Hymenobacter tibetensis: one gene and its partner. The protein of the gene in region 1 binds, or shares a complex with, the protein of each later gene. Links are inferred from orthologs where the notes say so. Each region holds a gene or a part of one and is shown on either strand. Other genes may lie near its edges.

The links.
Region 2: the proteins of eutC (region 1) and MTX78_RS01405 are in contact, whole or in part, in a solved structure (PDB 3ABO), measured with the Escherichia coli proteins. The link is inferred for Hymenobacter tibetensis from one-to-one orthologs.

Annotation. Positions count from the first base shown.
Region 1 is NZ_CP094669.1:5,270,269-5,280,641, forward strand. Bases 4,353-7,301 are described here. They hold eutC (ethanolamine ammonia-lyase subunit EutC), read right to left. Parts: upstream 6,240-7,301; coding sequence 5,466-6,239; downstream 4,353-5,465. Other genes in these bases: MTX78_RS21250 (hypothetical protein), read left to right, coding at 4,353-4,665; MTX78_RS21255 (hypothetical protein), read right to left, coding at 4,793-5,299; treF (alpha,alpha-trehalase TreF), read right to left, coding at 6,371-7,301. In the rest of the region: MTX78_RS21230 (LytR/AlgR family response regulator transcription factor), read left to right, coding at 1-157; MTX78_RS21235 (pseudouridine synthase), read left to right, coding at 290-871; MTX78_RS21240 (GDSL-type esterase/lipase family protein), read left to right, coding at 1,145-1,822; MTX78_RS21245 (pectate lyase family protein), read right to left, coding at 1,968-3,449; more of MTX78_RS21250, read left to right, coding at 3,826-4,352; more of treF, read right to left, coding at 7,302-7,912; MTX78_RS21270 (Fur family transcriptional regulator), read left to right, coding at 8,289-8,726; MTX78_RS21275 (NAD(P)/FAD-dependent oxidoreductase), read left to right, coding at 8,934-10,277. UniProt on the Escherichia coli protein: Catalyzes the deamination of various vicinal amino-alcohols to oxo compounds. Ethanolamine ammonia-lyase (EAL) allows bacteria to utilize ethanolamine as the sole source of nitrogen and carbon in the presence of external vitamin B12.
Region 2 is NZ_CP094669.1:347,218-357,629, reverse strand. What follows is about bases 5,060-8,047. They hold MTX78_RS01405 (ethanolamine ammonia-lyase subunit EutB), read right to left. Parts: upstream 7,254-8,047; coding sequence 5,865-7,253; downstream 5,060-5,864. Other genes in these bases: eat (ethanolamine permease), read right to left, coding at 7,447-8,047; MTX78_RS01410 (DUF4159 domain-containing protein), read left to right, coding at 5,142-5,765. In the rest of the region: MTX78_RS01430 (TldD/PmbA family protein), read left to right, coding at 1-882; MTX78_RS01425 (TldD/PmbA family protein), read left to right, coding at 1,081-2,730; MTX78_RS01420 (TldD/PmbA family protein), read left to right, coding at 2,885-4,210; MTX78_RS01415 (porin family protein), read right to left, coding at 4,300-4,917; more of eat, read right to left, coding at 8,048-8,775; molybdopterin-synthase adenylyltransferase MoeB, read right to left, coding at 8,938-10,086; MTX78_RS01390 (MoaD/ThiS family protein), read right to left, coding at 10,091-10,381; MTX78_RS01385 (Mov34/MPN/PAD-1 family protein), read right to left, coding at 10,386-10,412. UniProt on the Escherichia coli protein: Catalyzes the deamination of various vicinal amino-alcohols to oxo compounds. Allows this organism to utilize ethanolamine as the sole source of nitrogen and carbon in the presence of external vitamin B12.

The DNA of each region.
Region 1 (10,373 bases):
GCTAGGCCCAACCTATCTGCGCGTACACCGCTCCTTCATTGTAGCTGCCGCTCATATCCGCCTGCTCCAGCCCGACCACGTGCAGTTGCAGGATGCTACCCTGATTCCTATCGGTAGTTCATACAAAGCCGAGTTGCTGGCCTTCTTCAAGAAGTAGCAGTCGGCCGTGTGATGTTTGCTGGGCAAGACAAGCTGTTTGTTAGGCTGCCGGAGTTACCGCTGCGGAGGTGTTGCACGAGCCCGAACGACAGAACGTCTGGCCTTGGAAAGCGCCGTACCTTGCGCCTCTATGTTTGAGCACCGCCATTTCATCGTCCACAAACCCTACGGCTACCTTAGCCAATTCATGAGCAACAACCCCAGCGAAGCCCGTAAAAAGCGTTTCCTGGGTGAGTTGCACGACTTTCCAGAAGGCACCATGTCCATTGGCCGCCTCGACGAACATAGCGAAGGTTTGCTCCTGCTCACCACCGACGGCAGCGTGAGTGAGCAGATTCGCCGCAAAGACGTGGAAAAGGAATACTACGCCCAGGTGGATGGCCTTATCACCGACGAAGCTGTGGCACAGCTTCAACAAGGCGTGGAAATCGGCATTTCGGAGGGGCGCTACCAGACTCTGCCTTGCGCCGCCTACCGCTTGGCCGCGCCACCGGACCTGCCACCCCGCACCCGTCACATCCGCTCCGACCGACACGGCCCCACCAGTTGGGTGAGCATCACGGTTACGGAAGGCAAGTACCGGCAGGTGCGCAAGATGACCGCCGCCGCAGGCTTTCCCACGCTCCGCTTGGTGCGGATGCGCATAGGGGGCATCGTGCTGGGTAGTTTAGCGCCAGGCGAGGTGCAGGAAGTGGAAACCTTGCTTTTCTAGGTTGCAATCGAAAGGATATTCCTGATTTTGAAGGCCGTGTAAGGCCGAGGGCAGAGTGTGCAAGCTAGCCTAGCTGTTGCATGAATATAGATTTAAGCAGCTATTTTTATTATTCAATATATTCGTATAAAAATAATATTGCCTGTATTGTTCTTATTCCTTGTGAATTGAACAATAAGACTATATATTTATACCGGCTAATGTTAACCAAGTAGTACGATACTAGTATGTAGCTCGGCTACACCACGCCAATTCTGCTAATTATTTCTTGCTGTGATCAACAAGACCGGACTCCTGTTTGTGGCTTCCCTTGGCTTCAACACCTTATTGTCTTCCGTTTTTGCTTACAAGTACTACCACAATTGGTTTGAGAACGAAGTTCTCAAAGAACCTTTTCGCACGAGTATTTTTCAGGAGCTAACAGACGAACCCAATAAAATTTATTTCGTAGGCGACAGCCACACGGAAGCGTTTGAATTGGCAGAAATACTTAATAATCCGTCGGTCAGGAATAGAGGTATTTGGGGCGACAAAACCACAGGTATTATCAAGCGCCTCGATAGAATTATCAAAAGCAAACCCCGGAAAATATTTATTATGGTTGGGGTTAATGATATATGTGCTGGCACCTCAGTGGAAGAGATAAGTGCTCATATAGAGCTGATTACGAAGAAAATCAAGTCTGAATCACCAGCAACGGAATTATATATCCAAAGTGTATTGCCTACCAATCAAAAAATATTGCACTCAGATGAATTAACTATCAGCCAGATAAAAGAATTAAACGAAAGATATTCGCAAATCAGCAAAGAAAACGGCGCAACATTTATTAACCTCTTCCCTTATTTCCAGGAAGGCAACGGCCTGAAAGCCGAGTACAGCTTTGACGGCCTACATTTAAACGGCAAAGGATACATGGCATGGAAAAAGCTGATCATGCCGTACATATAAGCATGGCCAACACAGTGGCAATGGGGTAGCTTACGACATCTCACGCCTAGAAGCTCCTCCCATCCTGTCGAGAGCAAGATGGGAGGAGCTTCTATTTTGTACTGCTACTTGCTGAGCTTACACGGAGCTGGAATTTACAGCCGCTCTACTTTCCTGGTATCACCCGTGCCGCCAAGCTGTTCAAATACGTTTCCAACATAGTATAGCCGTTCGGACCCGTTTTGGCGCGGTCGGTGGGGTCGTGGGGGTTAAGGCGTTGTTTGGTTTCCCACGCATCCGGCATGCCATCATGGTCGGTATCAGTGGGGGCTGACACTGACGCCAGCACCGGCCACGCTTTCTGCGAGACGGTGTAGGGGGTGCCGTGCGGGTATCCCCCCTGCACGTCAATGATGCGGCCCGTGCGGTTAACCACGTTGCGGATGATGCGTTGGTCTAGGGTGTCGCGCTTGGGCAGACTGGCCCCTACGTGCTGTAAGACGGCCTTATACGCTTCAGCTGCTGTCTGAGTGCTGATGGGGCCCAAGTTGAATGGCAGGGCAGCTTTGGCTTGCACTGTATCGGTGGCGGTACCGCCGTTCATAGTCACGCCGCGCCAGTTGTGGCGGGTCACGTCGGCGCTGGCGTCCACGTAGTTGCCGGCCAGATAGAACTTGCCGTAGGGCAGCGGGTTGGCACCTTTCTCAAGCTTGTACGGATTCAGCACTCGCGCCTTCACGTTGTCTTTGGTAGAGGGGCCGTGCTTGTAGTAGTTGTTGACGACGTTGTAGTTGCCGCCTTCCCCAGCATACACGTTGTTTTCGCCCCAGTTGTAAAGCACGTTGTTGCGGAAATCCACGTTTTCGTAGCCGGCGGGGTGCGTGTAGCGGCTACCGTTGAAGCGTGGCGTGCGGTTCTTGCAGCTGGCAAACAGGTTGTGGTGCATGGTAGCATGCTGCCCGCCCCAAATGCCTCCAAACCCGTGCTGCTCGAAATCGGTGTCGCCGGTTTCGAAGTGGTACGAGTAATTGAGCGGCTCACTGATCAGATTCCACTGCAACGTGGTGCTGTCGCCTTCATACACCGACAAGCACTCATCCGTCGACCAGCTCATAGTACAGTGGTCGATGATGAGGCGGCTGTTGCGCATGCCACCAAATGCATCGTCGCCCCCGGCTCCGTTTACCTTGCCTTGATTCTGGTTTTTGTCGCCCATGCGGAAGCGCACAAACCGGACGATGACGTTGTTGGCTTTCAAGCTCACCGGATAGTCAGCTACGCAGATACCGTCGCCAGGAGCAGTTTGGCCGGCAATGGTGGTGTTGGACTGGCTGATGGTCAGGGGCGACGCCAAATGGATAGTGCCTGACACCCGGAACACGACGGTGCGCGCCGCCGCAGGCTTGGTTAGCGCGTAGCGCAAGCTACCGGGCTGGTTGTCGTCTTCCAGATTGGTGACCTCAAACACAGTGGTTGGCACCGCCGCCGAGCCTCGTCCGCCCGAGGTGAAGCGGCCGGCTCCCTCGGCATCCGGAAATGCCAGCTGCTGTTCCAGAGCAGGCGTGGCCAGTGCCAAACTCAGCGCAGCCAAGCAGGCAGCAGCAGTGTAGCAGGTAGCAGCAAGGGGTAGGTTGAACTCTCGAGGCATAAAGCAGACAGATGGCGGTGCGGACGCAGTACAACTTGAAACCCAAAGAAAATCCGCTTTCAGGCTTCAACAGAAGCCTGATATTACTGAAACCCTGGCCGGCGACGTGGCGCACCCGCCGTATTTCTTTGCGCAATCGATGTCGGCAACGTTGCCAGCTAAACGTTGGGTTTCAGCTGTAGTCTGTGAGGTCGTGTTTTTCGCGCGTAAGCCTTTGCTTCCGGAATCTTGTCTGGTATGAACCAGCACTCCAACTGCACCTTTGCAGGGTGCGGCCTGTTGCCTTTCAAGAGCAGGGTTATGTTGACATTCTGCCTATCTTGGAGGTTGGAGTTGTGGGGTTAGCAGCTAATAGACAGCTATTTTGGCTTTTTCGATGAAGTATTTTTTCTTTTTCCTCTTGATGAGTTTGCCGCAGGTGCTACTCGCTCGAATGCCCATGGAGCCGTTGCAGATTGCGCAGCAATTTGTGGCCACCAAAGGCTGGCCGGAAATGAAAGACTACCTCTGTTGCGAGGCCGAGCAGCAAGCCAAAAATCAAACGCTCGGCCAGCAGATACCCGCCACGCTGGAACGCAGCTGCCAATTGCTCGACCAGAGTGACAGCACCGCCGTGGTGGCCGTGGAACTGCGCGACTCCGTAAGCCGCAACGACTTCTACCTGCACTTTGCCAGAGAAGACAATGACTGGAAGCTACAAGCCATCCGCAGCCTGTCGATGACGCAGCTTGGCCCCCCCATGCTGAAGCTGCTGACCACTATGCCTCCCGCCGAAATAGCCCAGTACAACCAGAAGCACCCCGATGCCGACCACACGTTCACAGTAGGCAACCTCAAGCTCTGGATTAGCGCCGACGCCGACATTAGCAGCCATTTCACCCAGCACCAGGCCGATTTTCAAAAAGTAGCGCGCCTCGTCAAGGCTCGGCAGTTTTTCGCTACGGACACTACGGCCGCTGCGGAAGAAGCAGCCAACGCCGACCCGGAGATACACGCCCTGCTTCGCAAGCTCTATATCAGCCGCATCACTCGGCACGATACCAATTGCGGCACCTGCTTGGAGTTTATCATCGGCGGACGCATAGACAACACTGTGGGGTTTCTGTATCAGCCTAAAGCCGCAGACGTACCCAAAATGAACCCCAACCGTCTGATTGTCGTCAAGCCCATTACGAAAGGCTGGTACCTGTACAAGACCACCCGTAGCTCCCGCTAGCTTATACTACAGCAAGCCTACCAAAGCTGTCTGGCAGCAGTAGGCAGGCTTGCGTCACTCTGTGCATGGAGTCACAGACCAATCAGGAGTATTTATGCTCTTGCAGCCGCGTGCTCCTGCAACTAGTTTATGGTAGCTCCTTGTAGCGCACCCGGAACGAGCCATTGGTAAACCTCATAAGTTCTGTCTGTTGCGTATAGACAGCTTTGCGGCGGAGAACAGCTTCGAAACGACCTTCTACAATTCTCTGAACAGTATCAAGCTTGGTAATTTGTATGGATGGCAGACCTGTCCCATCCGTAGAAGCATAGGAATCGGTTATTCCGTCGCCTCCTATCAAGAGCTTCCATTCTGCCGGCAAGGCCTGCACAGACGATAGCACTTGCTTCTTGGGTAATGCAAAGCTCAATTGCAGAACCTCTGTTGTAGTAACAGGAATAGTATCGGGGGAGAATACATAAAATTCTCTTTTCCCCATGGCAAAGTATCCTTCGCCCGTTTTATCCCATGGCTGTCCATCTTTCTGCGCCTTCACAAAGAACTCTTCTTGAGGCTCAGCTGAATCTTTCGAGCACCCGGTCGCACTCCACATTAGTAACAAACAGGCAAGTACCTTCGGGAAGATGATTTTCATATAGTTATGTAGATAGTTACCCCGAGATGATACCAAGTGAAAGCAAATGGTTGCAACCACTTCACTGCTTAGTAGCCGCCAGAGGTATTTACTGAAGATATACTTTGCACAAAGTGGCCGAAGCAACTGGTATATCAACGTACTACCGGTAGCACTGCACGGCGAACTAAGCGAGCAGACGGGTATCGTCTTTGAGGTGCACCCCCGACAGCTTACGGCGCAGTGCTTCCAGCAGCAAATAGCTGAGTCGGTTGGCAGCCACATCGTAGGGGAGCCCGGCTGGTCGGATGTTAGATACACAATTACGGGCTTCGTCGGTGAGGCCAGGACGCGGGCCGTAGGTAAAATAGGCTCCTAAGCTGTCGGGGGAACTGAGGCCGGGCCGCTCCCCAATCAGAATCAATACCATTTGAGTGTGCAGCAGTGCTCCTATCTCATCGCCAAGAGCCACACGAGCCTGCGCTGCCACTACCAACGGCCCCAGGTGCAATCCGGCGGCCTGTAGTATAGGCACCAACAGCTTTACCAGCGGCACAGCATGCTCGTTCACGGCTGCCGCCGAAAGTCCATCGGCCAATACAATCACCAAATCGGTGGGCTGGGCGCTACTTTCCTGCAGCAGGGTGTGCGCTTCCTCGTGTAATTGCCGACCTAGGTCGGGGCGCTGTAAATATTCCTGTCGGTCGGGGGCCTTGCTGCGCACCTGAAGGACGGGCAACTGTAGCGGCGCCAGCCCCGCAAGCAAGGGGTCGAGGTCCAGGGTTGAGTACACCGCGTCGCGGGCATGAGCGTGGGCCAACCGGAAGGCTAACGCCTCACGTAGGGGCACGCTGCTACCCGTTCGGCCCAGCGCTATCCGAGCGGCCGTATGCGCTTTCAGGGCCGCCCACGGGTCGGGAGCGGGGTTTTCGGGTTGATGCGACGCAGGTAGTTCAGCCATTTGCATTGATAGCAGCATATCCTCCGCAGGCGACCCAACTGAAAGGAACCAGCTGCGAACTTCTAAGAGTGGCAAGACAAACACCCACGCCAATCAATGCACCATCAGCTAGGCAGCCTCTGCGCCTATGCCTATTGATTGCTGGGCTGCGGGCGGGCGAAGCGGTTGAGCAGGTTAAGCAGTACCCCGTTGGTCCAGCCGAAGCCATCCTGGAGAGGATACTCGCCACCCCCAGCGGGAAGGTGTGTATCGGTGACGTTGTATTTCTCCAGCAGCTTACCCGTTTGCTGGAATACGCGCGAGTTCAGGCGCACCCAACGGACGGCAATGGTATCGGCGAGCGGCTTCTGGTTGTAACGAGTGAGGCCCTGCACGGCAATATACTGCAACGGCGCCCAAGCATTGGGCGCGTCCCACTGCTGGCCGCTGGTGTTGAGCGTGGTAAGCAGGCCCCCATCTTTCAGGAAATCAGCCTTGAGGCCAGCGGCAATTACGGTTGCCTGGCGCGGGGTAGCTACCCCAAAGGCCAGCGGAAACACCCCTGCCAACGTGCGAATGGCAGCGGGGCGCTTTTGCGTGAAATCGTAGTCGGTGTACCAATTGGCGGCCTTGTTCCAGTTATAGCGCTGAATGGCACTGCAGCGCTGTTTGGCTTTCTGTAGCCAGGTGCGGGCTGCTGCACTTTGGCCTTGCGTAGTGTAGGAGCGAGCCAGTGTTTCTTCCAGCACCAGCATCAGGCAGTTCAAATCGACGGGCACCAACTCGGTGGTGCGGATCGAGCCCAGCGTACCGTCCGCCCCAAACCAGCGGGTACTGAAGTCCCAGCCGGAAGCCGCCGCGGCCCGAACGTCGCGGTAGAACTGTGAAGGTGGGCGGGTGGTTTTGCGGGCCGCATCGACGTCAATGCCATACGATTCTTCGCGCGGCTCAGTGCTTTCATCCCAGTACCGGTTCAGTAGTTCGCCGCCGGGCATCCGCATGACGCGGCGTGTGGCAGTGCCCGGCTTCAGCGAGTCGGCGCCAGCCATCCAGTAAGCGTATTCGCGTAGTAATTGGGGCTGGTAGCGCACCAACACAGAATCACCTTGCTCCTGCGCCAACAACTGCACCATCAACGAGAAAAATGGAGGCTGCGAGCGGGTAAGGTAATAGGTGCGGTTGCCGTTGGGAATAAAGCCGTAGCGGTTAAGCAGGTAAGCAAAGTTGTCGGTCATGTTGCGGATCAGGACCGTCCGGTTTGCTTCGCGCAAGCCAAGCATGGTGAAGTACGAGTCCCAATAGTACACCTCCCGGAACCGGCCACCTGGCACCAGATAGGGCCGCGGCAACAACAGCAACGAAGAGTAACGAGACACCGAATCGAGGGGGCGGCGCTGGAGCACCCGCCACAGGGTATCGAGGTGCAGGCGCAGGCCCGTGGCGATGTTGCTGCGGTAGGTGGTGGTGTCGGTGGTGGGCAGCTGGAACCGAGACTTTGCAAAGGCCGCTAGGTTGAAGCCTGGCTGCGTACGTTGCTGTTCGTAGTCGGCCACAATGCGCGCGGGCGTATCATGGCGGGGCACCATATCCACGAACGTCTTATTGTCGGGGAAAACCCGGCCGAGCTGAATAGCCTCGAAAAGACCCGGGTATAGTTGCCGGGGCGTTGGCGGGAGCTGAGCCGTAGCCCGCAAACAAAGACAGCAAAAGCAGAGCAGTAGTAGATTTCGCACGGAGCAAGGTAAGGATACACCTCCGAGTACGCAACCACCCCTGGTTGTGGCTGACTTTCAGCAGATCGGCTCTGTTTTTGTGTACCCACTGCGTGTCCCGTATGCCACTTTGGGCGGGCTGTTTCGTGGGTTTCCAAGCACCAAATTCATTTCAAAGCCAGGATCGAGCTTCTTGCGGTTTCATGGATTGGAAGCGGTGCAGGCACATTGGCTGCCAACCAATTTTCGCGTGGTGCAACTTCGTTACTTTTGTATCTGTTTACAGCTAGCAGCAGCCCTGAACTAGGTTGTGAGGCTGCTCGTAAGTTCTTGCGTTTTTCACACCTTTAGCCATAGCATGCCGTCTTCCGACCGTATTTCCCAAGCGCTGACCCGGCACGGGCTCCGCCAAACCGTAGTACGGCAGGCGGTCTTGCGGGTGGTAGCCGATTCGCCGTTTGCCTTGTCTGGCAGTGAAATCGAACAGCTTCTTGCCCCCAACACCGACCGTATCACGCTCTACCGGACGCTGAAATCGTTTGAGGAAAGTGGTTTGATTCACCGGGTGATAGACAAGAGCGACATTGTCCGCTACGCAGCCTGTTCTATTGAGTGCAGCGCGCATGAGCACTTCGACAACCACGTGCATTTCAAGTGCAGCAATTGTCAGCACATCTACTGTCTCAATCAGGTAGCTATTCCGTCCGTGAACCTACCAGCCAAGTTCGAGGTCAAGACCCGCGACTATCTATTAAGTGGTGTGTGCCACGAATGCCAGCCAGTGCAAGTGTCGTAACCCGGTGTATCAGTTGTTTACACTGAATTTTGCCTCGCAGCCAGCTTGGTTGACTCACTAGTATAAGTAGGGTAGCCTTGGCGTTCAGCTGCCGTGCAAGCAGCCGCTACACACACCCGTACAACCAGCATATTTGGTTGCGCAGGTCTTAGATTGCACAACTCAAAAAACTATTCTGCTTCACAGGAAGTAATGGAGTAGCAACTAATGCGCAGCTCTATGGAAATGGAAGGACTAGCCAAAATAGAACACGTTGGCAAACCACGGGTGGTAATTGTGGGGGGCGGCTTTGGCGGACTAGAGCTGGCCAAAGCCCTACGCGATGCGCCGGTGCAAGTGGTGTTAGTGGATAAGCAAAACTACCACACCTTTCAGCCCCTGATGTACCAGGTGGCCACTGCTGGACTGGAAGCGGCCGATATCATTTCGCCGTTCCGTCAGATTTTGAAAGGGCAAAGCAACCTATGCTTCCGTATGGCGGAGGTAGAACACGTTGATACGACCACGCACGTCTTGAAAACGTCTATCGGCCTGATTCCCTACGACCACCTGATTATTGCCACCGGGGCTACCAGCAACTATTTCGGCGACGCCGAAATGGCGCGTCATGCCGTGGCTATCAAGAGCGTGGAAGACGCCGTGGAATTGCGCAATACGGTGCTTTCCAACTTCGAAAAGGCCCTGCAAATAGACGATGTCGAACAGCTCAACAGCTTGCTCGACTTCGTGATTGTGGGAGGTGGCCCTACCGGCGTGGAGGTAGCGGGGGCGCTAAGTGAATTACGCAAGCACGTATTTCCGAAGGACTACCGCGAAATCGACTTTCGCCAGATGGATATTCACTTGATTCAAAGCGGCAACACCTTGCTGAAGGGTATGTCGGCTGAGGCCTCGCAAAAGGCGTTGGAATACCTGCAGAAGTTTGGCGTGGATGTGTTGCTGGACCGTCGGGTGCAGTCTTATGATGGCTACACCGTTACGCTCAACACCGGTGAGAAGCTCATTACCCGCACGCTGATTTGGGCGGCCGGTGTAGCAGGCGCACCTATTGAAGGCATCCGACCCGAAAGCTTGCGCAAAGGCAACCGCTACGAGGTAGATACCTTCAACCGAATTGCTGGTTACACCAATATCTACGCTATTGGTGACATAGCAGCTATGGTTTCCGCTGAGTACCCCGAAGGTCATCCGATGGTAGCGCAGCCCGCCATACAGCAGGGCCGATTACTGGGCGAGAACATCGTACGCATGTTAGCCGGTAACCCACTAGAGCCGTTCCGCTACCACGACCAAGGCGCCATGGCTACCATCGGCCGCAACCACGCCGTCGCCGACATCAAGATGCTCGGCAAAGACTACAAGACGCAAGGTTTCTTTGCGTGGGTGATGTGGGTTTTTGTGCACCTGATAGCGCTGGTCGGCTTCCGCAACCGGCTGTCGGTATTCGCCAACTGGACCTGGAGCTACTTCAGCCAAGAACGCGGCTCCCGTTTCATTATGGGCAAGCGGCGTGAGTCCGTTGAAACCACAGCTAAAAGCGCCGTAGCCTAGTACAGCATTAGTCGGTGGACTCGTGCTCGTTCTATGCAGCACAGGCACAGGTTTACCTTGCTACTAAAAGTGCAGAAACACCGATAAGCCGCACAA
Region 2 (10,412 bases), 4.9 Mb from region 1 along the record:
GGCCCGGCTGGCTCCAACGTTATTGGCTACAAAAACAGCTACGACATCTTGGAAGATGCCGCCGCTGCCGCCAAGCAGGTGAAGGAAAAGCTGACGGCCAAGAGTGTGGTACCGGGAAAGTACGACCTAGTGCTCGACCCACACCACTTGGGTTTGACCATCCACGAATCGGTGGGCCACCCTACCGAGCTGGACCGGGTGCTCGGCTACGAAGCCAACTACGCGGGTACGAGCTTCGCTACGCTGGAGTGGAAAGCCAAGAACATTCCGTATGGCTCCAAGCAAGTCAACATTGTGGCTGATAAGCTCCAGCCGAACTCGTTAGGCGCGGTTGGGTACGACGACGAAGGCGTGAAAACCAAAGAGTGGGACCTTATCAAAGAAGGCAAGCTGATCGACTACCAGAAGATTCGCGACCAGGCCGCTATGGTGGGTCAGAAAGAGTCGGACGGATGCTGCTACTCGCAGTCGTGGCAGGATGTGCAGTTCCAGCGCATGCCTAACGTGAGCTTGCGCCCCGGCACCGCCAAATTGAGCGTGGACGAGATGGTAAGCAAGGTAGATAAAGGCATCTACATTGCCGGCAACGGCTCGTTCTCCATCGACCAGCAGCGCTACAACTTCCAGTTTGGCGGCCAAGTGTTCTACGCCATCGACAAAGGCAAGATTACGGGCATGCTCGAAGACGTGGCCTATCAGGCCAATACGCAAGAGTTCTGGAACTCCTGCGCCGGCTCCTGCGACCAGTCCGACTACCGCCTCGCGGGCTTCTTCAACGACGGCAAAGGACAGCCCGCACAGAGCTCGGCGGTGAGCCACGGTTCGGCCACCACCCGCTTCAACGGCGTCAACGTCATCAATACGGCCCGCAAAATTGGCTAGGGAAACGGGTGACATAAGCTTGTCGCTTTTCGCCTAGTAGGTTGCCCGTCCGGTTTGCGCCGGGCGGGCATTTACTTTTCATTCGGTTTCTTGAATATTTTAGCAACCTTGATCTGGAAGTAGCATCCATAGCACATGGGAAACCTGTTCCTGCCTGCTTCCTTCAGTTCTTTTCTCACCTTCTAATTCTCAAGCACTTTGAAAAGACGTGACTTTATGGGGCTGACTGGCCTGGCGGCCGGGGGCCTGCTGCTACCGAGTATACCCGGGTTGGGAGGTATGCTCGTGGACCCCGAGCAACTGCTCGAAGTCATGGACCCAGCCCTGAAAAAGCGCTTGGCCGATGCTGCCCTGAACGCTGCAAAATCTGCCGGTGCTTCGTATGCCGATGTGCGCATTGGGCGCTACCTCAATCAGTACGTTTTCACCCGCGAAAAACAGGTGCAGAATATTACCAGCACGGAAAGCCTCGGAGCGGGGGTTCGGGTATTGGTGAATGGTGCGTGGGGGTTTGCGTCAACCAACACCATAACGGAAGCTGGCGTAGCGGCGGCGGCTCGCTCGGCAACGGCCATTGCCAAAGCCAACCAGAAGGGGCAGAAACAACCTGTGCAGTTGGCGCCACAACAAGGCTACGGCGAGGTCAGCTGGAAGACGCCCATCCAGAAAAACCCTTTCGAAGTACCCGTAAAGGAAAAGGCCGACTTGCTGCTGGCCGCCAATGCCAAGGCCCTCGAAAACGGCGCTAACTACATCAATTCGGCGCTATTCCAGGTGAACGAGCAGAAGTACTTCGCCAGCACCGACGGCTCCTATATCGACCAGGATGTGCACCGCATCTGGCCCACGTTTACCGTCACGGCCATTGACAAGGCAACCGGCAAGTTCCGTTCGCGCGAGTCGATGTCGGCGGCCATGGGGTTGGGCTACGAGTACCTGACGCCCGGCGGCAGCGAGAGAGTAGCAGGTCCTACGGGCACGACGGTAATCGGCTACAAGCAGCGCTACGACATTCTGGAAGATGCCGCGCAGGCAGCCAAACACGCCAAGGAAAAGCTGACGGCTAAAAGCGTAGTGCCCGGTAAGTACGACCTGGTGCTCGACCCTGGCCACTTGGGTTTGACCATCCACGAATCGGTGGGCCACCCTACCGAGTTGGACCGGGTGCTCGGCTACGAAGCCAACTATGCTGGTACGAGCTTCGCCACCTTAGAGTGGAAAGCCAAGAACATTCCGTATGGCTCCAAGCAAGTGAATATTGTAGCCGACAAGTTGCAGCCCGGTTCTTTGGGCGCGGTTGGGTATGATGACGAGGGCGTGAAAACCAAGCAGTGGGACCTCATCAAAGAAGGCAAGTTGGTGAACTATCAGAAAATTCGGGACCAAGCTGCCGTAGTTGGGCAGCAAGAATCAGACGGGTGCTGCTATGCCGATGCCTGGAGTTCGGTGCAGTTTCAGCGCATGCCTAACGTAAGCTTACAACCCGGCACCGCTAAGCAGAGCGTGGACGAAATGATCAGCAAGGTGGATAAGGGTATCTACATTGCGGGTGCTGGCTCCTACTCTATCGACCAGCAGCGCTACAACTTCCAATTTGGCGGCCAGGTGTTTTATGCCATTGAGAAAGGCAAAATAGCCGGCATGATTGAGGACGTGGCCTACCAGGCCAACACGCAAGAGTTCTGGAACTCCTGCGCTGGCTCCTGCGACCAGTCCGACTACCGGCTCATGGGCACCTTCTTCGATGGCAAGGGTCAGCCGAGCCAGATTTCGGCGGTGAGCCACGGTTCGGCTACTACCCGCTTCAACGGCGTCAACGTCATCAACACGGCACGGAAAATTGGCTAGTTAATGCGCTTGAACTATCATTCCGACGCAGGAGGAATCTAGAGTAATCGGTTAACGACTTCACTCAGATTCCTCGCTTCGCTCGGAATGACAGCGCCATCTGCTCTATAGCAACCAACAACTAGCCAGCAAGCAACAACTCAACAATCACCCCATGGCAATACTTTCTCAAGACGAAGCGCAGGCCATCCTTAAAAAGGTCCTGAGCTTCAGCACCGCCGACGAGTGCGCGGGCCAGCTCAATGGCCGCACCACCGGCAACATTCGTTACGCTCGCAACAACGTGAGCACCGCCGGCTCGTCCGACAACGTGAGCCTGTCCGTAGAAGCCCGGTTCGGTAAACGCTCAGGTGTGGCCACCTGCAACCAGTTCGACGATGCCACCCTGCGGCGGTGCGTGCAGCGGGCCGAAGAAATTGCCAAGCTGGCCCCCGAAGACCCCGAATATATGCCCATGCTCGGGCAGCAGCAGTTCCTCACGCCCAACAGTTACGCCGCGGCCACAGCCGGCATCACGGCCGACTTCCGCGCTCAAGTGGCCGCCGACAGCATTGCGCTCTGCGAACCTCGTAAGCTCACAGCCGCTGGCTACCTCGAAGACGGCCCAAGTTTCGTGGCTATCCGCAACAACAAAGGACTGGAAGGCTACCAGCAATTCACGCAGCTAGATTATTCGGTAACGGTGCGCACTGCCGATGGCACTGGCTCGGGCTACGCCGTGGCCGACTACACCGACGTAGCTAAGTTCAACGCCAAGACGCTCACCAGCATTGCCGCCACCAAAGCTGCAGGTTCGGTAGGGGCCAAGGCCATCGAGCCCGGCAAATACACCGTTATTCTGGAGCCCGCCGCCCTGGTTTCCGATGAAGGCATTCTGAACCGCATGATCTATGCCCTGGGGGCCCGCGAAGCCGACGAAGGCCGCAGCTTCCTCAGCAAAAAAGGCGGTGGCAACAAGCTCGGCGAAAAGATGTTCGACCCGCGCGTGACCATCTACTCCGACCCGCTCAACGCCACGGCTCCCGGCCGCGTATTCGACGACGAAGGGATGCCCGTTAAGCGCATGACGTGGGTGGAGAAAGGCGTGATGAAGAACCTGTACTACTCGCGCTACTGGGCCGAGAAAAGCAAGAAGCCCGCCACGGCCTTCCCCGGCGGTTTCATCATGGAAGGTGGCACCCAGAGCGTTGATGACCTCATTAAAGGCACGGCTAAAGGCATCCTGGTCACGCGCCTCTGGTACATCCGCGACGTTGACCCGCAGACACTCCTTGTCACCGGCCTCACCCGCGACGGAACCTTCTACATCGAAAACGGCAAGATCAAGCACCCCATCAAGAACATGCGCTTCAACGAAAGCCCGGTTATCATGCTCAACAACATCGAGGCCATGGGCAAGTCGGTGCGCTTGGGCGGCAACATGGTGCCCCCGTTGAAGATTCGGGACTTCACCTTCACTAGCCTCTCCGACGCGGTGTAAGATCAGAAGTACGTTTGGCAGCAAACAACAGCGGCTTGCTCTACAGAGCAAGCCGCTGTTGTTTGCTGCTTGAGTGCTCATGGCAGCACCTATTTCCCGAACTTGATACCGACGGATGCCTGAATCACGCGGTTTTTCAGGCGGGGGTCGTTGGCGCCGTTTAGGTCAGCTACGTCGTTGATGTTGTTGAGGCCCGCAGTGTAGCGCACGCCCAAGATGAGGCTACCCAACTCCAAACCAGCTCCGGCAGCAAGGGCGAAGTCGTTTTTCTTGTAGTTATTGTCGGCGGTGCGGTTGACAGGGCCGTAGCCGTCGGCGGCATTGATGCGGAGCGTGCCGTTTTCGCGGGCACCGAGCAGTACGCCAAACTGTGGGCCACCCTCTACATATACCGGACCCACCTTCACGTGAGCCAGCACCGGAATGTTAAGGTAGTGCAGCTTGGTATCGTAGTGGGCCACAGCGGACTTAAACTGTGAGCCTTGCAAGGAGTACAGCACTTCGGGCTGAATAGACAACGGACCAAGTATCGGTAGCCGAACGAAGGCCCCTACGTGGTAGGTGGTCTGGTAATCGGTGTTCATGTTGATGTTCTGGCCATCGAGCACGGCGTTGTTGACGCCAGCTTTGATGCCGAATTGAGCTTGGGCGTGGCTGGCAGCACCTAGCAGGAAGAAAAGGAAGGCAAAAAGTCGCAAGGATTTCATAGCAGAAAAAGAAGAATGTTTTTACATAAACCATGTAAACGCAAAATCATTGCCATATTCACCCGCTTATTGAAATATCTTTTTCACTTGTTTGTCAAGCACATGCGCGGTAGGGATTTTTAGAGCCAGCAACCGATTTTCTCCTACGTGAGCCACCTCCCGCATTTATTTTTGTCTGTTATTGGCTGCCCGTAGTGGTCTTGCCTTTCACCTTATCATCCCGCATGCCTGTTCCTTTCACTTTCGTGCGTCTGCAATACCGCTCCGGCGACTGGGATGGCGTAGACGAGCGAATGCCAACCAACCTGCTACACTCTCTGATTCAGTACACCAAAATACCCGTCAATCAGAAAGAGAAAGTAGTAGCCCTCGACTCACCGGAGCTGTTCCGGCACCCCTTCTGCTACTTATCGGGGCACCGGCTGGTACAGTTTTCGGCGCAGGAAAAAGCGAATTTTACGCAGTACGTGCGCAACGGTGGCTTCGTATTCGTCGACGACTGCAACCACGACATCGACGGCCTATTTGCCCGTTCCTTCGAGGAGCAGATGCGGCAATGCTTCGGCACTGGCGCCCTCAAGAAGATTCCCAAAACGCACGTCATCTACTCGCAGTTCTTCAAGTTTCCTGACGGGCCCCCACCCACATCCTTCGAGCTAAACGGCTGGGGCGACGACCTGGTGCACGACTACCTGAAAGGCATTGAAATCAACGGCCGCCTCGGTGTGCTCTATTCCAACAAAGACTACGGCTGCGAGTGGGACTACGACTTCCGCAACAAACGCTTCCTAGCCGAAGACAACACCAAATTCGGCGTCAATATTCTGCTGTACGCGCTAACAGCGTGACCCCACCCCCGGCCCCTCCCCCTCCGGGAGAGGGGTGCCGAACGATAGTGCTTCATTAGAACGCACCCCTCTCCTGCAGGGGAGGGGCCGAGGGTGGGGTCAACGAAACGCCTGAGGCAGCTTTTCCAACAGCAATGGTTGCAACGGCGCGGGTAGTAGCCTGCCTTGCGCATCGAACACGCCTAGCTGCTGTAGCCATGCCTCGAACTCTGGGGCGGCGCGCAGATTGAGCACGCTGCGGATGTAGAGTGCATCGTGGAAGGACGTGGATTGGTAGTTGAGCATGATGTCGTCGGCGCCGGGCACGCCCATGATGAAGTTGCAGCCAGCCACGCCTAGTAGCGTGAGTAGGGTATCCATGTCGTCTTGGTCGGCTTCGGCGTGGTTGGTGTAGCAGATGTCCATGCCCATGGGCAGGCCGAGCAGCTTACCGCAAAAATGGTCTTCCAGCGCCGCTCGGATGATTTGCTTGCCGTCGTAGAGGTACTCGGGGCCGATGAAGCCGACCACCGAGTTGACGAGCAGCGGCTTGAAACGGCGGGCTACGGCGTAAGCACGGGCTTCGCAGGTTTGCTGGTCGAGGCCGTGGTGGGCGTTGGCGCTAAGGGCGCTGCCCTGGCCAGTTTCGAAGTACATAACGTGCTGGCCCACTGTCCCTCGATTGAGGCTAAGCGTGGCTTGCCACGCCTCATCGAGCAGCGACAGATTGATACCGAAGCTGGCATTGGCAGCCTCCGTACCGGCAATACTCTGAAATGTCAGGTCCACTGGGGCTTGCTGCCGCACCAGTTCCAGCGTGGTCGTGACGTGGCACAGCACGCACGACTGCGTGGGAATGGCATACTGCTGCCGAATAGCGTCGAGCATTTCCAGCAGGTTCCGAACTGCAGCAGGATTGTCGGTGGCGGGGTTGATGCCGATAACGGCGTCGCCGCTGCCGTAGAGTAGGCCGTCGAGGAGGCTGGCGGCAATGCCGCGGGCGTCGTCGGTGGGGTGGTTGGGCTGCAGACGGGTAGCTAGGTGGCCCCGCTGGCCCAACGTGTTGCGAAACTGCGTTATCACCTCGCACTTGCGAGCCACGGCAATCAGTTCTTGGTTGCGCATGAGCTTACTGACGGCGGCCACCATTTCCGGGGTCAGGCCGGGGGCCAATAGCTGAAGCGTAGGCGTGTCAGTGGTATCAGCCAGCAACCAGTCGCGCAATTGCCCCACCGTGAAGTGGCTAACAGGTGCAAACGCGGCGGCATCGTGCGTGTCGAGAATCAGGCGCGTTACCTCGTCCTGCTCGTAGGGAATGAGTGCTTCGTTGAGAAAATTTCGGAGCGGAACTTCAGCCAACGTAAGCTGAGCGGCTACCCGCTCTTCATACGTTTCGGCAGCCACCCCCGCCAGCACGTCGCCCGACCGTAGCGGGGTGGCCTTTGCCAGCAGCGTTTTCAGATCAACAAATTGATAGACCCTATTGCGAATGGTATGGTGGTAGGCCATAAGAGAATTCTCTAAGAGGCATTTCAAGCTAATTTCTAGTTCGCCAGAACGGTGTACAGCTGTCTAGTTGGGTCTTACCTTTTACATCAACGCCCACCGTCGTGGTGTCAATGCTACAACGCCGGTAGGCTTTTTTAAGTCGTTGTTGGGTAACGCGAACAGCTTCTAGATTATTCTTGGGAAGGCAGTTCTACTACCTTTCTTGTGTTGCTACCACTGCCTTTGGCTTCGCCAAGCCCAGCAGCCTATATACCCCTAGCAACAACCCCAGGCCCACGAAAAACACTAAGCTCAGCAGCCAGTTGTAATACATAATAGCCCCCAAGCTCACCAACGACAATACCGTAGCAATCAGCGGAAACCAAGGGTAAAACGGCGTAACGAACGGCCGCACCAGGTTGGGTTCTTTCCGCCGCAGCACAAACAAACTCAGCAAACTAACCAGGTACATCAGCACCGCGCCCAACACCGACAGAATAATAAGCTTGTCGGTGGTACCTGTCAGCAGCGATACGCAACCCACTACCCCACCGGCCACCAAAGCCCAGTGTGGCGTTTGGAACCGCGGGTTAACGCGGGCCAGAAAGCCCGGCAGATAGCCGCTGCGCGCCAAGGCAAACACCTGCCGCGAGTACCCAATGATGGTGCCGTGAAACGAAGCCACCAAGCCAAACAAGCCAATGCTGGCAAACACTTTGGTCCAAGGGCTGCCTTTGCCCAGCGCATAACTCAACGCCTCAGGCAGCGGATAGTCAATGGTGCTGAGGCGGTGCCAGTCGGTAACGCCGCCGGTAAGGACCATCACGCCTAGGGCCAGCAATACCAGCGTGAGCAAGCCATAGGTATAGCCGATGGGGATGGTGCGCCTCGGCTCCTCTACTTCTTCGGCCACCATGGCTACACCCTCAATAGCCAGGTAAAACCAGATGGCAAACGGCAAAGCGGCAAACACACCCGCCGCGCCAAAAGGCATAGGGTCGGCGAGGAAGTTGCTGGCCTTGAAATGCGGTGCCACCAGTCCCATAAATACCAGCAGCTCTGCCACGGCCAGCAAAGTAACCACCAACGAAAACAACGCCGACTCCTTGATGCCCAGCAGGTTGATGCCGATAAACACTACGTAGCTGCCCAGCGCCGTAGCCAGTACGGGTACGCTCGGGTACAAGAAGTGCACGTAGCTGCCTAGTGCAAACGCAATGGCCGGCGGCGCGAACAAAAACTCCACTAGCGTGGCATAGCCAGCCACAAATCCGCCCACGGGGCCCAGCGCCCGGTGGGCATAGGCAAACGGCCCACCGGCATGCGGAATGGCCGTTGTTAGTTCCGTAAAGCTGAAAATGAACGTGATGTAGAGTACCGTAATCAGGAGCGTGGCCACCAGAAACCCAACGGTGCCCGAAACTGCCCAGCCGTAGTTCCAGCCGAAGTACTCGCCGGAAATAACTAGCCCTACCGCAATGGCCCATAGGTGCAGCGGCTTCAGTACTTTCTTTAAGGCCGGCGACGGGGCAGCATCGTTCATACAATAGGCGAAAGGGGTTCAGCTACACCCTTAACATAGCGCTAATTGCACAAAATCACCAACGGAAAACCATGCAGGACTGACCTGACCAACTAGCCCATTGCACTTGATCTGGTATCGGTGTGGTGTGGTTGTGTGGCCTCCTGTTGGGCTCCCGTACGTTCAACCTGTTTTCACCTCTTGCAGGTACGCCATTATTCCGCCCTTCAGATTATACAGGTTATCGAACCCGAAGTGCTCTTCCAACTGGCGGATGGCTTTTGTGCTACGGCCGCCCGTTTTGCAGTGTACTACTACTTTTCGGTGGCGGTCAATCTTATCGGTATTGTCTTGTAGTGTATCTAGTGGCAGCAGCAGGGCGTCCATGTTGGCGCTGGCATATTCATCTGGCTGGCGCACGTCAATCAATTGAAAATCTTCCCCTGCGTTCTGCCACTCATGAAGCTGGGCAACGGTAATTTCCCGCACTGGCTTTTCAATTACCGGCATACCACAGAACTGCTCGTAATCAATCAGCTTGTCGATGGTTGGGTTCGTGCCGTTGAGCGGATTATCGGAGCTGCGCTTGATGTTGAAGGTGCGGGATTGAAAGCTTAGCGCATCGAAATTAAACAAGCGCCCACTGAGCACTTCTCCTACGCCCGTCACAACCTTGATAACTTCCAGCGCTTGTAGGCTGCCAATTATACCAGGCAACACGCCCAATACGCCACCTTCCGCACAACTCGGAACCATTCCTGGAGGTGGCGGAGTGGCGTACAAATCACGGTAGTTGGGACCTAGCTCACCCGCACTATCCCGGTAGTTGAACACCGAAACCTGGCCTTCAAACTGCAGAATGGACGCGTAGACGTTGGGCTTGCCAAGCAGTACGCACGCGTCGTTTACCAGGTAGCGGGTCGGAAAATTGTCGGTACCATCGGCCACCACATCATACTCTCCAATCAGCTCTAAGGCGTTTGCAGAGGTTAACGGGGTGTTGTACACCTCAATTTGGATGTATGGATTCAACGCCTGTAGCCGACGCTTCGCCGCTTCCGCTTTGGGCTGCCCAATTTCCTCCACTCCAAACAACACCTGCCGATGCAAGTTGCTGTCCTCAACGACATCGAAATCCACGATGCCAATCGTACCGACCCCAGCAGCAGCTAGATACAGCAGCATAGGGCTCCCCAAACCACCCGAACCCACTACCAGCACTCTAGCTGCTTTCAGCTTCTTCTGCGATTCCAGCCCAAACTCAGGAATAATAATGTGGCGGTCATAACGAGCCAGCTCTGCCGCGGAGAATGCTAGGGCATTGTGATCCATATACTTATGCTTTTGGTTGATCTATTCCTCCGGCTATGGCAGGCACAATACTAATAACAGAGGTGGCTTGCACCGGGGTCTGCTCTTGCTGCAAAGCACGAATGTCATCGTCGCCCACAAATATGTTGATGAACGAAGGGATTTTTCCGTCTGGGGTGCGCAGGTGCCTTTTAAGCTCAGGATACTGAAGGGTCAACTCACTTACAACATCGGACACGGTGGTTGCCGACACTTGTACCCGCGAGGCGTTGCCCGTGAATTTCCGTAGCGGCGTTGGAACAATTACAGTTGCCATGGCTTTAAAATGAATCGGTGATGTGTATTGG